DNA from 2 places in the Spirillospora sp. NPDC052269 genome. Region 1 is predicted to be linked to the other one. Evidence: riboswitches for the same ligand, from Rfam matches in the RefSeq annotation. Region 1 holds a riboswitch; the other holds the start of a gene.
The links. Region 1 has a riboswitch for S-adenosylmethionine ahead of AB0L06_RS20180 (aminotransferase class V-fold PLP-dependent enzyme). Riboswitches for the same ligand answer to the same signal wherever they lie in the genome.

Region 1 (4,409 bases):
AGCTGATCGAGCGCCGCGGCTACACCGAGGACGAGATCAACCGGGACGGCCTGAAGATCGTCACGACGTTCGACAAGAACCTCATGGACGCCGCCAAGCAGGCGGTGAACAACAACACCCCGAGCGGGATGAGCAAGAAGATCCGCACCGCGCTGGTGTCGGTCGACCCGTCCACCGGGCAGGTGCTCGCCTTCTACGGCGGCCGCAACTACCTCGACGAGATGGGCTCGAGCGTCTGGTACGACTGGGCCCAGCCGGGCTCCGGCTTCAAGCCGGTCGTGCTGGCCGCCGCGCTGAAGGCGGGCTACGGCCTCGACACCACCGAGGACGGCTCGTCCCCGCAGACCTTCGCGGGCACGCCCCTGCACAACGACTCCGACGAGCAGTTCGGGAACATCAACCTGGTCACCGCCACCGAGCACTCGGTGAACACCGCCTACGTCAACCTCGGCCAGCAGGTCGGGCTCGACAAGGTGACCAAGATGGCCGAGGCGCTCGGCATCCCGAAGAGCCAGCTCACCGCGAACGGCGCGAACAACGCCCCGTCGCTGCCGCTGGGCCCGATCTCGGTGCACCCGATCGAGATGGCCGGGGTGTACTCGACCTTCGCGGCGGACGGCACGCACCGCACCCCGTACGTCGTCCGCTCGGTCGACGACAACAAGGGCCACTCGGACGAGTTCTCCGAGAAGGGCGACAACGTCTTCAGCGACCAGGTCGCCAAGGACGCCACCTACGCGATGCAGAAGGTCGTCGAGGGCGGCACCGGCCGCGGCGCCCAGCTCGACGACGGACGCGACGTCGCGGGCAAGACCGGCACCACCAACGCCGGCGCCGCGATCTGGTTCAACGGGTTCATCCCGCAGCTCCAGACGACCGTCGCGATGTTCCGCAGCGACGGCAAGCCGCTGGACATCCCGGGCTACGGGTCCTACGGCGGCCAGCTTCCGGCGCAGATCTGGAAGAGCTACATGGGCGACGCGGTCTCGATCAAGAACTTCGCGGCCAAGTCGTTCGACCCGCCGTCCATCGACACCGGCTACGACCAGGGCCCGGTGACCAACCGTCCGACGGACACCCCGACGACCAAGCCGCCGTCCGGCAAGCCGACCAAGCCAGGCGGCCGCCCGACGGGGCCGGGCCAGCCGACCGGCCGTCCGACGCACCGTCCCACCGGCAAGCCGACAGGCGGTCCGAGCAGCCCCAATCCCGGGGGTGGCGGAACCGGAGGCGGCGGCGGAACCGGAGGCGGTGGCGGCGGCAGTGGCGGCGGCGGGGGTGGCGGAACCGGCACCGGCACCAACGACCTGGGCTTCTGACCCGAGGGGTCCCGAGTTCTCTCGGGACCCCTTTCCCATACCCGCCGTTCGTCATGGGCGTCATCCGTTGTGGGCGTTGGCCGCCGTGGGCGTTGGCCGTTGCGGGCGTTGGCCGGTGGGCTCAGTCGCAGGCGGTGCCCAGTGCGCCGGGGGCGGCGGCGAGGGTCGCGTTGAGTTGTTCGACGTCGCCCGCCGCGACCGTTCCGGCGGCGGCGCGGAGCTTGGCCGCCTGGTCCTTGAGCGCGTTCTTGAGCTTGTCGTCGGACGCCTTGTCCGCCAGCCCCGACAGGTTCGCGGCGAGCTGCTCGGTCGGCTGCCGCCATTGGGCGGCGTCCGCCGCCGACACCGCGTGCACACCGCCGATGTACTTCTCGTAGGCCGTTTTCGCGTCTCCGCAGGTGGCGGCCGAATTACCGCCGCCGACCGATCCGCCGCAGCCGGCCAGCAGCGCCGCCGCGCCCGCCGCCAGCGCTCCCCCGGCCGCCAGTCTCGTGATCACCCCGTGCGTCATCCGTGCCCTCCGACTTGATCCACATCCCGTCCCTCCTATACTTTCGCACCAGGTCATGAGCGCCAGCGTCAAGCCCCGGCTAGCTGGCCGGCAACCCTTCGTCCGCGATGGGGTGCCCCGGGTGAGGACCGGGCCGGGCGTGGTATCGCGCCCCGGCAAGCGCGGATCCCGTCGTTCCAGGGCCTGGCCCTCGGGATCCCTGATCCCGAGGAGTGCCCACGTATGTCCGCGACTGCCCTCGCTACCCCTTTTGTCGGTTCCACTCCCTCCGTGATCGGGACGGACGCGCCCGTCCCGCTGGACGACGGGCGCGCCGTCCCCTACGCCAACCTCGACTACGCCGCGAGCGCGCCGTGTCTTTCGGCGGTGCGGGAGGCGATCTCCGAGGCACTGCCGTACTACAGCAGCGTGCACCGGGGCGCGGGCTACGCGTCCCAGGTCACGACGGCCGCGTATGAGAAGGCGCGCGAGACGGTCCGGGGCTTCCTCGGCGCGCGGCAGCGCTCGTCGGTCGTGTTCACGCGCAACACCACGGACGCGATGAACCTGCTCGCGCACTGCGTCCCGTCCGGGACGACGGTCGTGGTGTTCGAGACCGAGCACCACGCGACGCTGCTGCCGTGGCGGCGGGCCGTCCGGCTGCCCGCGCCGGCCTCGCCCACCGAGGCCGTCGCCGCGGCCGGCCGGGCGCTCGCCGCCTCCCCCGCCGGACCGCGCCTGCTGGTGGTCACCGCCGCGTCCAACGTGACCGGCGAGGTGTGGCCGCTCGCGGAGCTCGCCGCGGTCGCGCGGACGCACGGCGCGCGCATCGCGGTGGACGCGGCGCAGCTCGTCCCGCACCGCCCGCTGGACATGACCGCGCTCGGCCTCGACTACGTCGCGTTCTCCGGGCACAAGCTGTACGCGCCGTTCGGCGCGGGCGTCCTCGCCGGACGGTCCGACTGGCTGCGCGCCGCCGGGCCGTACCTCAAGGGCGGCGGGGCCAGCGCGTCCGTCGACGAGCACGGGAACCGCGCGCACTGGCACGCCGACCCCGAGGCGCGGCACGAGGCGGGCACCCCGAACGTCCTCGGCGTCCTCGCGCTCGCCGCCGCGTGCGAGACCCTCGCCGCGACCGGCTGGACACCGCTCGTCGAGCACGAGGCGCGGCTCCTCGCACGGCTGCGCACCGGATTGGCGCGGATCCCGGGTGTGCGCGAACTCACGCTCTGGGGGGACCGGTCACCGCGCGTCGGCATCGTGTCGTTCGTCGTGGACGGCTGGGACGCGCGCGAACTGGCGGTCGCCCTTTCGGGACGGTTCGGGATCGGCGTCCGAGACGGAAAGTTCTGCGCACACCCCTTCGTCCAACACCTCCTCGACACGTCCAACGCGTCCAACGCAGTCAGCGCGGCCAGGGCGGGCGGCGCGTCCAGCGGAGGCAACGCGGGCAGCGCGTCCAACGTGGGCGGCGCAGGCAGCGCGTCCAGCGCAGGCAGCGCAGGCGGCGCGTCCAACGTGGGCGGAGCGTCCAGCGCGGGCGGAGCGGGCAGCGCGGGCGGAGCGGGCAGCGCGGGCGGAGCGGGCAGCGCGGGCGGAGCGGGCAGCGCGGGCGGCGCGGGCAGCGCGGGCGGCGCGTCCAACGCGGGTGGAGCGTCCGGTGCGGGTGGTGGGAGCTGTGCGGGCGGGCCGAGCTCGGCGGTCCGGGCGAGTTTCGGGATCGGGACCACCGAGGCGCATGTGGACCGGCTCGTCGAGGCGGTCGCCGTCCTCGCCCGCGGGGGTGCCGAAGTCGGCACCGCGCAATTGCCCCGGGGTTAGATCTCCATTACTCCGGTGGGCCCGGAGGCCGGTGGCCTTCGGCGGATGGCGCGGGATTGTCACCGTCCCGCGCCATACTGTCCCGAGGGTCGTCCGCGGACCGGTCGAGTGGGCGCTTTAGCTCTGTTCGCCCATGTAGCGTAAGCAGGTCCGTAAGGTGCCCAGCGGGCCCGCCTCCCGGCGTCGGGGTCCGGGAGGAGGAAGGTCCGGGGCGGGATGAAACAGGGGGTGGCGACCGTGGCGGACGGCTGGCAACCCACGTCGGAGCTCGAGCGCCGACTGGGGGACGCGGTACGGAACGGGGACCAGGAAGGGTACTTCCGGCTGCTGGCGGAGAGTGAACTCGTCGTCCCCGTCCCACCCGAGATGACCGACGACGTCCTCGCCGGCCGGCGGCAGCCGACCTGGCCCACGCAGGACGAGGACGACCGCACGTTCGTGCTCGTCTACACCTCGCCCACCGCGATGCGCGCCTGCCTCGGCCCGTCCTACCGGCACTACATCCGGGCGCCCTTCACCGTCCTCGCCGAGACCTGGCCGGACAACAACTGGTGGCTCGCGGTGGACGTCCCGTCCCACACCGTCCGGGACGTCTCGCTCCCGATCGAGGGCCGCCTGCCCGCCTGGTTCATACTGCGCCTCGCGCAGGGCGACCAGCGTCCGCCGCTCGCCGGCCACCACCAGCCCGACCCGTCCGCGCTGTCCGGCCCGGCCGCACCGCCGCCGCAGGCCGCTCCGTCCGCGCCTGCTCAGGACGGCGCGCACGGCGAGCCCATCGG
Region 2 (4,409 bases), on a different contig from region 1:
GCACCCGGTCGTCCATGCCACGCCGACGCTTGTTGACCAGCCACAGGATCCAGTCCCAGAAGTGGGCGTCGATCGCGCGCAGCGTGTCCGGCCCTACTCGCCATGGCCCGGCCGGACGCCGCGGGACGTCCCGGAAGAGCAGGTCCACCTTCACCGGCCCGGCGAACACCAGCAGGTAGCTCGCGCATTCGCCGAGCGGATCCCACTGCGCCGCCACCGGATCGAACGGTGCGACGAGTTCCGGCAGGTCGGCGGCCACCTCCCCGAAGTCGTCCACGGCCACCGCGAAGTCCCAGTCCGAACTCCGCACGGCCGTCCCCCGCGCCCGCGACCCGACCAGTTCCACCCCCCGCACGGCCGGATGGGCGCGCAGCACTCCGGCGACATCCTCCGCTATCCCCATGACCATCCCTTTACCCGCCCAATCAACACGAAAAGCCCTCTCCCACAGGGAAAGAGGGCTTTTGTGTCGCTTCTCGGACGTCCGGCTCCGTCAGCAGCCGCCCGCGACGGCGGGGATGATGGAGATCTGGGTGCCCGCGGGCGTCGGGGTGTCGAGGCCCTCGGCGAAGCGGACGTCCTCGTCGCCGACGTAGACGTTGACGAAGCGGCGGATCCTGCCGTTGTCGTCCAGGATGCGGGCGGAGATGCCGGTGTAGGACGACTCCAGGTCGGCGACCACGGCGCGCAGGGTGACGCCCTCGGCGTCCACCTCGGACTCGCCGCCGGTGTAGGTCCGCAGGATGGTCGGGATGCGGACGGAAACGGTGCTCATGAGGGCTCCTCTCAGGCGATCCCGGCCGCGCGGAACGCGGTCAGGGTGGGGGCGATGTCGGCGGTCGGGGCGACGAACGGGGCGACGGCGTCCAGGGTCTTCAGGCCGTCCCCGGAGTTGATGATCACGGTCTCGGCGGACGGGTCGAGCACGCCGGACTCGGCGAGCTTCTTCAGCACCCCGACGGTGACGCCGCCCGCGGTCTCACCGAAGACGCCCTCGGTGGCGGCGAGCAGCCGGATGCCCTCCACGACCTGCTCGTCGGTGACGTCCTCGACCGTGCCGCCGGTGCGGCGGGCGACGTCGAGCACGTAGGTGCCGTCCGCCGGGTTGCCGATCGCGAGGGACTTGGCGATGGTGTCCGGCTTGACCGGGCGGAACACGTCCCAGCCCTGCTTGAACGCGTTCGCGACCGGGTCGCAGCCCGCGGCCTGCGCGCCGAACACCCGGTAAGGCCTGTCCTCGACCAGGCCGAGCTTGATCAGCTCCTGGAACGCCTTGTCGATCTTGGTGAGCTGGGACCCCGACGCGACCGGGACGACGATCTGGTCCGGCAGCCGCCAGCCGAGCTGCTCGGCGATCTCGTAGCCGAGCGTCTTGGACCCCTCGGCGTAGTACGGCCGGACGTTGACGTTCACGAACGCCCAGTCCTCCTGCTCGCCGGCGATCTCCGAGGCGAGCCGGTTGACGTCGTCGTAGTTGCCGTCCACGGTCACGAACGTCCCGCCGTACACGGCCGTCGTGATGATCTTCTGCGCCTCCAGGTCGGACGGCACGAACACCGCGCTGCGGATCCCCGCGCGGGCGGCGGCCGCCGCGACCGCGTTCGCCAGGTTCCCGGTGGACGGGCAGGCCAGCACGGTGAACCCCAGCTCACGGGCGGCGGCGAGGGCGACCGCGACCACGCGGTCCTTGAACGAGTGGGTCGGGTTGCCGCTGTCGTCCTTCACCCAGAGCCTCGCGAGCCCGAGCGTCTCGGCGAGGCGGTCGGCCCGGACGAGCCGGGTCAGGCCGGGCTCGGTGTTGGGCGTCTCCTCGACGTGGGACGGGACGGGCAGCAGCCCCTTGTACCGCCAGATGTTGCGCGGTCCCGCCTCGATCGACGCGCGGGTGACGTCGCCGAAGTCGTAGGAGATCTCCAGCGGCCCGAAACACTCCTCGCACGCGTAGTGCGGGCCGAGGTCACGGGTGTGGCCGCATTCGCGGCAGGTCAGAGCGGTGGCGGGTCCGAGATCGATCGCAGACGTGAGCGCCATGAGGCGAGGCCCTTCTCCCCATCTTCCCTGCGCACCGATTTGGTCGCAGGCCGGAGTTGGCACCACTTCCCGGTCGGCCTCGCGGAGTCGCGAGTGCGTTCTGACCGGGTGGTTGCCGGGGCTTCGTAGGGCCGGTCCCTCCACCCCTCTGGATGAGCGATATGAAGTTGTGCGAGGGCTGAGCTGGAAGACCGGCCCGTTCGGCCACTGTGCTCCCTGCACCCCTCTGGATGAGCGATATGAAGTTATATGAGGGGTTCTTTCGAACTCCGTGGCCCGAGATTACATGACGTGACCGGTTCGCGGACAAGGCCATCTCGCCGGTTGAGATGCGTTCAGCTCGTGGCCTTGGTCACCCGACAGACTTCTGTCACGCTGCCGGGAGGTGTCCGTGGAGGTGGCGACAGGTCTGTGCCGATGAACCACGCGGGCCCCTTTGATGTGCGGGCGCCTCGGCTGAGACGCTGCCTCCATGAGTCGAATCGTGGTGGCGTCCAACCGTGGTCCGGTGTCGTTCACCAGGAGCGAGGGCGGCGGGCTGACCGCGCGGCGCGGCGGCGGCGGACTGGTGTCGGGCCTCGCCGGGGTCGCGGCCGAGACGGACGTGCTGTGGGTGTGCGCGGCGCTCGGCGACGCCGACCGGGAGGCCGCGCGCGAGGCCCCGGACGGACGGCTCGACCAGGCGGGGCACGACACCGGCGACGCGGCGGTGCGGATGCTCGACATCCCCGCCGCGACCTTCCAGCGCGCCTACAACTCGGTCGCGAACTCGACGCTCTGGTTCGTCCACCACCTGCTGTACGAGACGCCGGTCGCGCCGCATTTCGACGCGCGGTTCCGCCGGGACTGGCAGTCCTACGAGGCGTACAACGCGGCGTTCGCCGACGCCGTGGCCCAGTCGTCCGGCGAGGGGGCGAAGGCCGTCGTGCAGGACTACCACCTGTCGCTCGCGCCGGGCATGCTCCGCGAGCGGCGCCCCGACCTGCGCATCGCGCACTTCTCGCACACGCCGTGGGCGCCGCCGGAGTACTTCCGGATGCTGCCGGACGACATCGCCGTCGCCGTCCTCGGCGGCATCCTCGGCGCGGACCACGCCGGGTTCCTCACACGACGTTGGGCGGACGCCTTCCTCGCATGCTGCGCCGAAATCCTGCCCGGCGCACGCGTGGACGGCCGATCCGTCACCTACGCGGGCCGGACGACCCAGATCGGTGTGCACGGCCTCGGCGTGGACGGTGAGTCCCTGCGCGCACGAGCCGCCCAGCCGGACGTGGCCGAACGCCGGGAGACACTGCGCGCGCAGGTGGGCGACCGCAAACTGATCGTCCGCGTGGACCGGACGGAACTCTCGAAGAACATCGTGCGCGGCCTGGCCGCCTACCGCGAGCTGCTCGCGACGCATCCCGAATGGCACGGACGGGTCGTCCACCTGGCGTTCGCGTATCCGTCGCGGACGGACCTCGCCGAGTACCGCGCGTACACCGAGGCCGTCCACGCGATGGCGCGGGCGATCTCCGACGAGTTCGCGACGCCCACCTGGGATCCGCTGATCGTGCAGGTCAACGACGACTATCCGCGCTCGCTCGCGGCCTACACGCTCGCGGACGTCCTGCTGGTGAACCCGATCCGGGACGGCATGAACCTCGTCGCCAAGGAGGGGCCGGTGCTGTCGGCGGACGGCTGCGCGCTGGTGCTGTCCCGGGAGGCCGGCGCCGCCGCCGAGCTCGCGGACGACGCGCTGACGGTCAATCCGTTCGACGTGTCGCAGACCGTCGGGGCGCTGCATCACGCGCTGCTCATGCCGTCCGGTGAGCGCGGCGAGCGGTGCCGCCGACTCGCCGCCGCCGCGACCGCGCTCCCGCCCGCCCGCTGGTTCGCCGACCAGCTCGACGCCCTCGGTTAGGCGGTCGGCGACGGCGCAGGCTCGGTGGCGGGTTCGAGCAGGCAGGTGACTGGGTTGGGCTCGTGCAGCCGCCGCCAGCGTTCCCGCATGTCGGCCTTGCCGTGCGCCAGCCGGCGGTGCGTCGCCGTCGCGGCGAACTTCGCGAACAGCGCGGGCCCCGGCCGGGGCAGGCCGCTCGGCTCGTAGCCGTGGTCGGTGAGGCGGTCGCCGAACGCGGCGTCCGCGAGGCCGATCTCCCACGGTTCGAGCCGCGTCCGCCACGAGCCGACACGCCCGGACGACACGGCCGAGCGGGTTCGGCTGTGCCACTCCTTCTGCGGCGGGACGGTCAGCTCGGCGATGTGCCTCGGCTCGGTCATCGCCGGGTCGTACTCCTCGCCGAGGAACCCGCACAGCTCGGCCAGTTCCGCGGCCGGATCCGCGACCAGGTCCTCGTACCGGAGCTCGAAGTACCGGTCCGGGCCGAGGTGCGCGG

Region 2: linked by a shared signal. The riboswitch ahead of thrC (threonine synthase) and the one ahead of AB0L06_RS20180 (aminotransferase class V-fold PLP-dependent enzyme) in region 1 are both predicted to bind S-adenosylmethionine.

The regions. Positions count from the first base shown of each region.
Region 1 covers NZ_JBFAUU010000009.1:24,003-28,411, forward strand. Annotated here, with positions in the region: gene AB0L06_RS20170 (transglycosylase domain-containing protein) at 1-1,319, shown strand, start outside; gene AB0L06_RS20175 (DUF8711 family protein) at 1,441-1,830, opposite strand; SAM riboswitch class IV at 1,882-1,998, shown strand; gene AB0L06_RS20180 (aminotransferase class V-fold PLP-dependent enzyme) at 2,101-3,630, shown strand; gene AB0L06_RS20185 (SseB family protein) at 3,847-4,409, shown strand, end outside.
Region 2 covers NZ_JBFAUU010000005.1:481,669-486,077, reverse strand. Annotated here, with positions in the region: gene AB0L06_RS13695 (nucleotidyltransferase domain-containing protein) at 1-403, opposite strand, end outside; gene AB0L06_RS13690 (MoaD/ThiS family protein) at 494-775, opposite strand; gene thrC (threonine synthase) at 787-2,031, opposite strand; SAM riboswitch class I at 2,047-2,190, opposite strand; gene AB0L06_RS13680 (alpha,alpha-trehalose-phosphate synthase (UDP-forming)) at 2,504-3,934, shown strand; gene AB0L06_RS13675 (sulfotransferase family protein) at 3,931-4,409, opposite strand, start outside.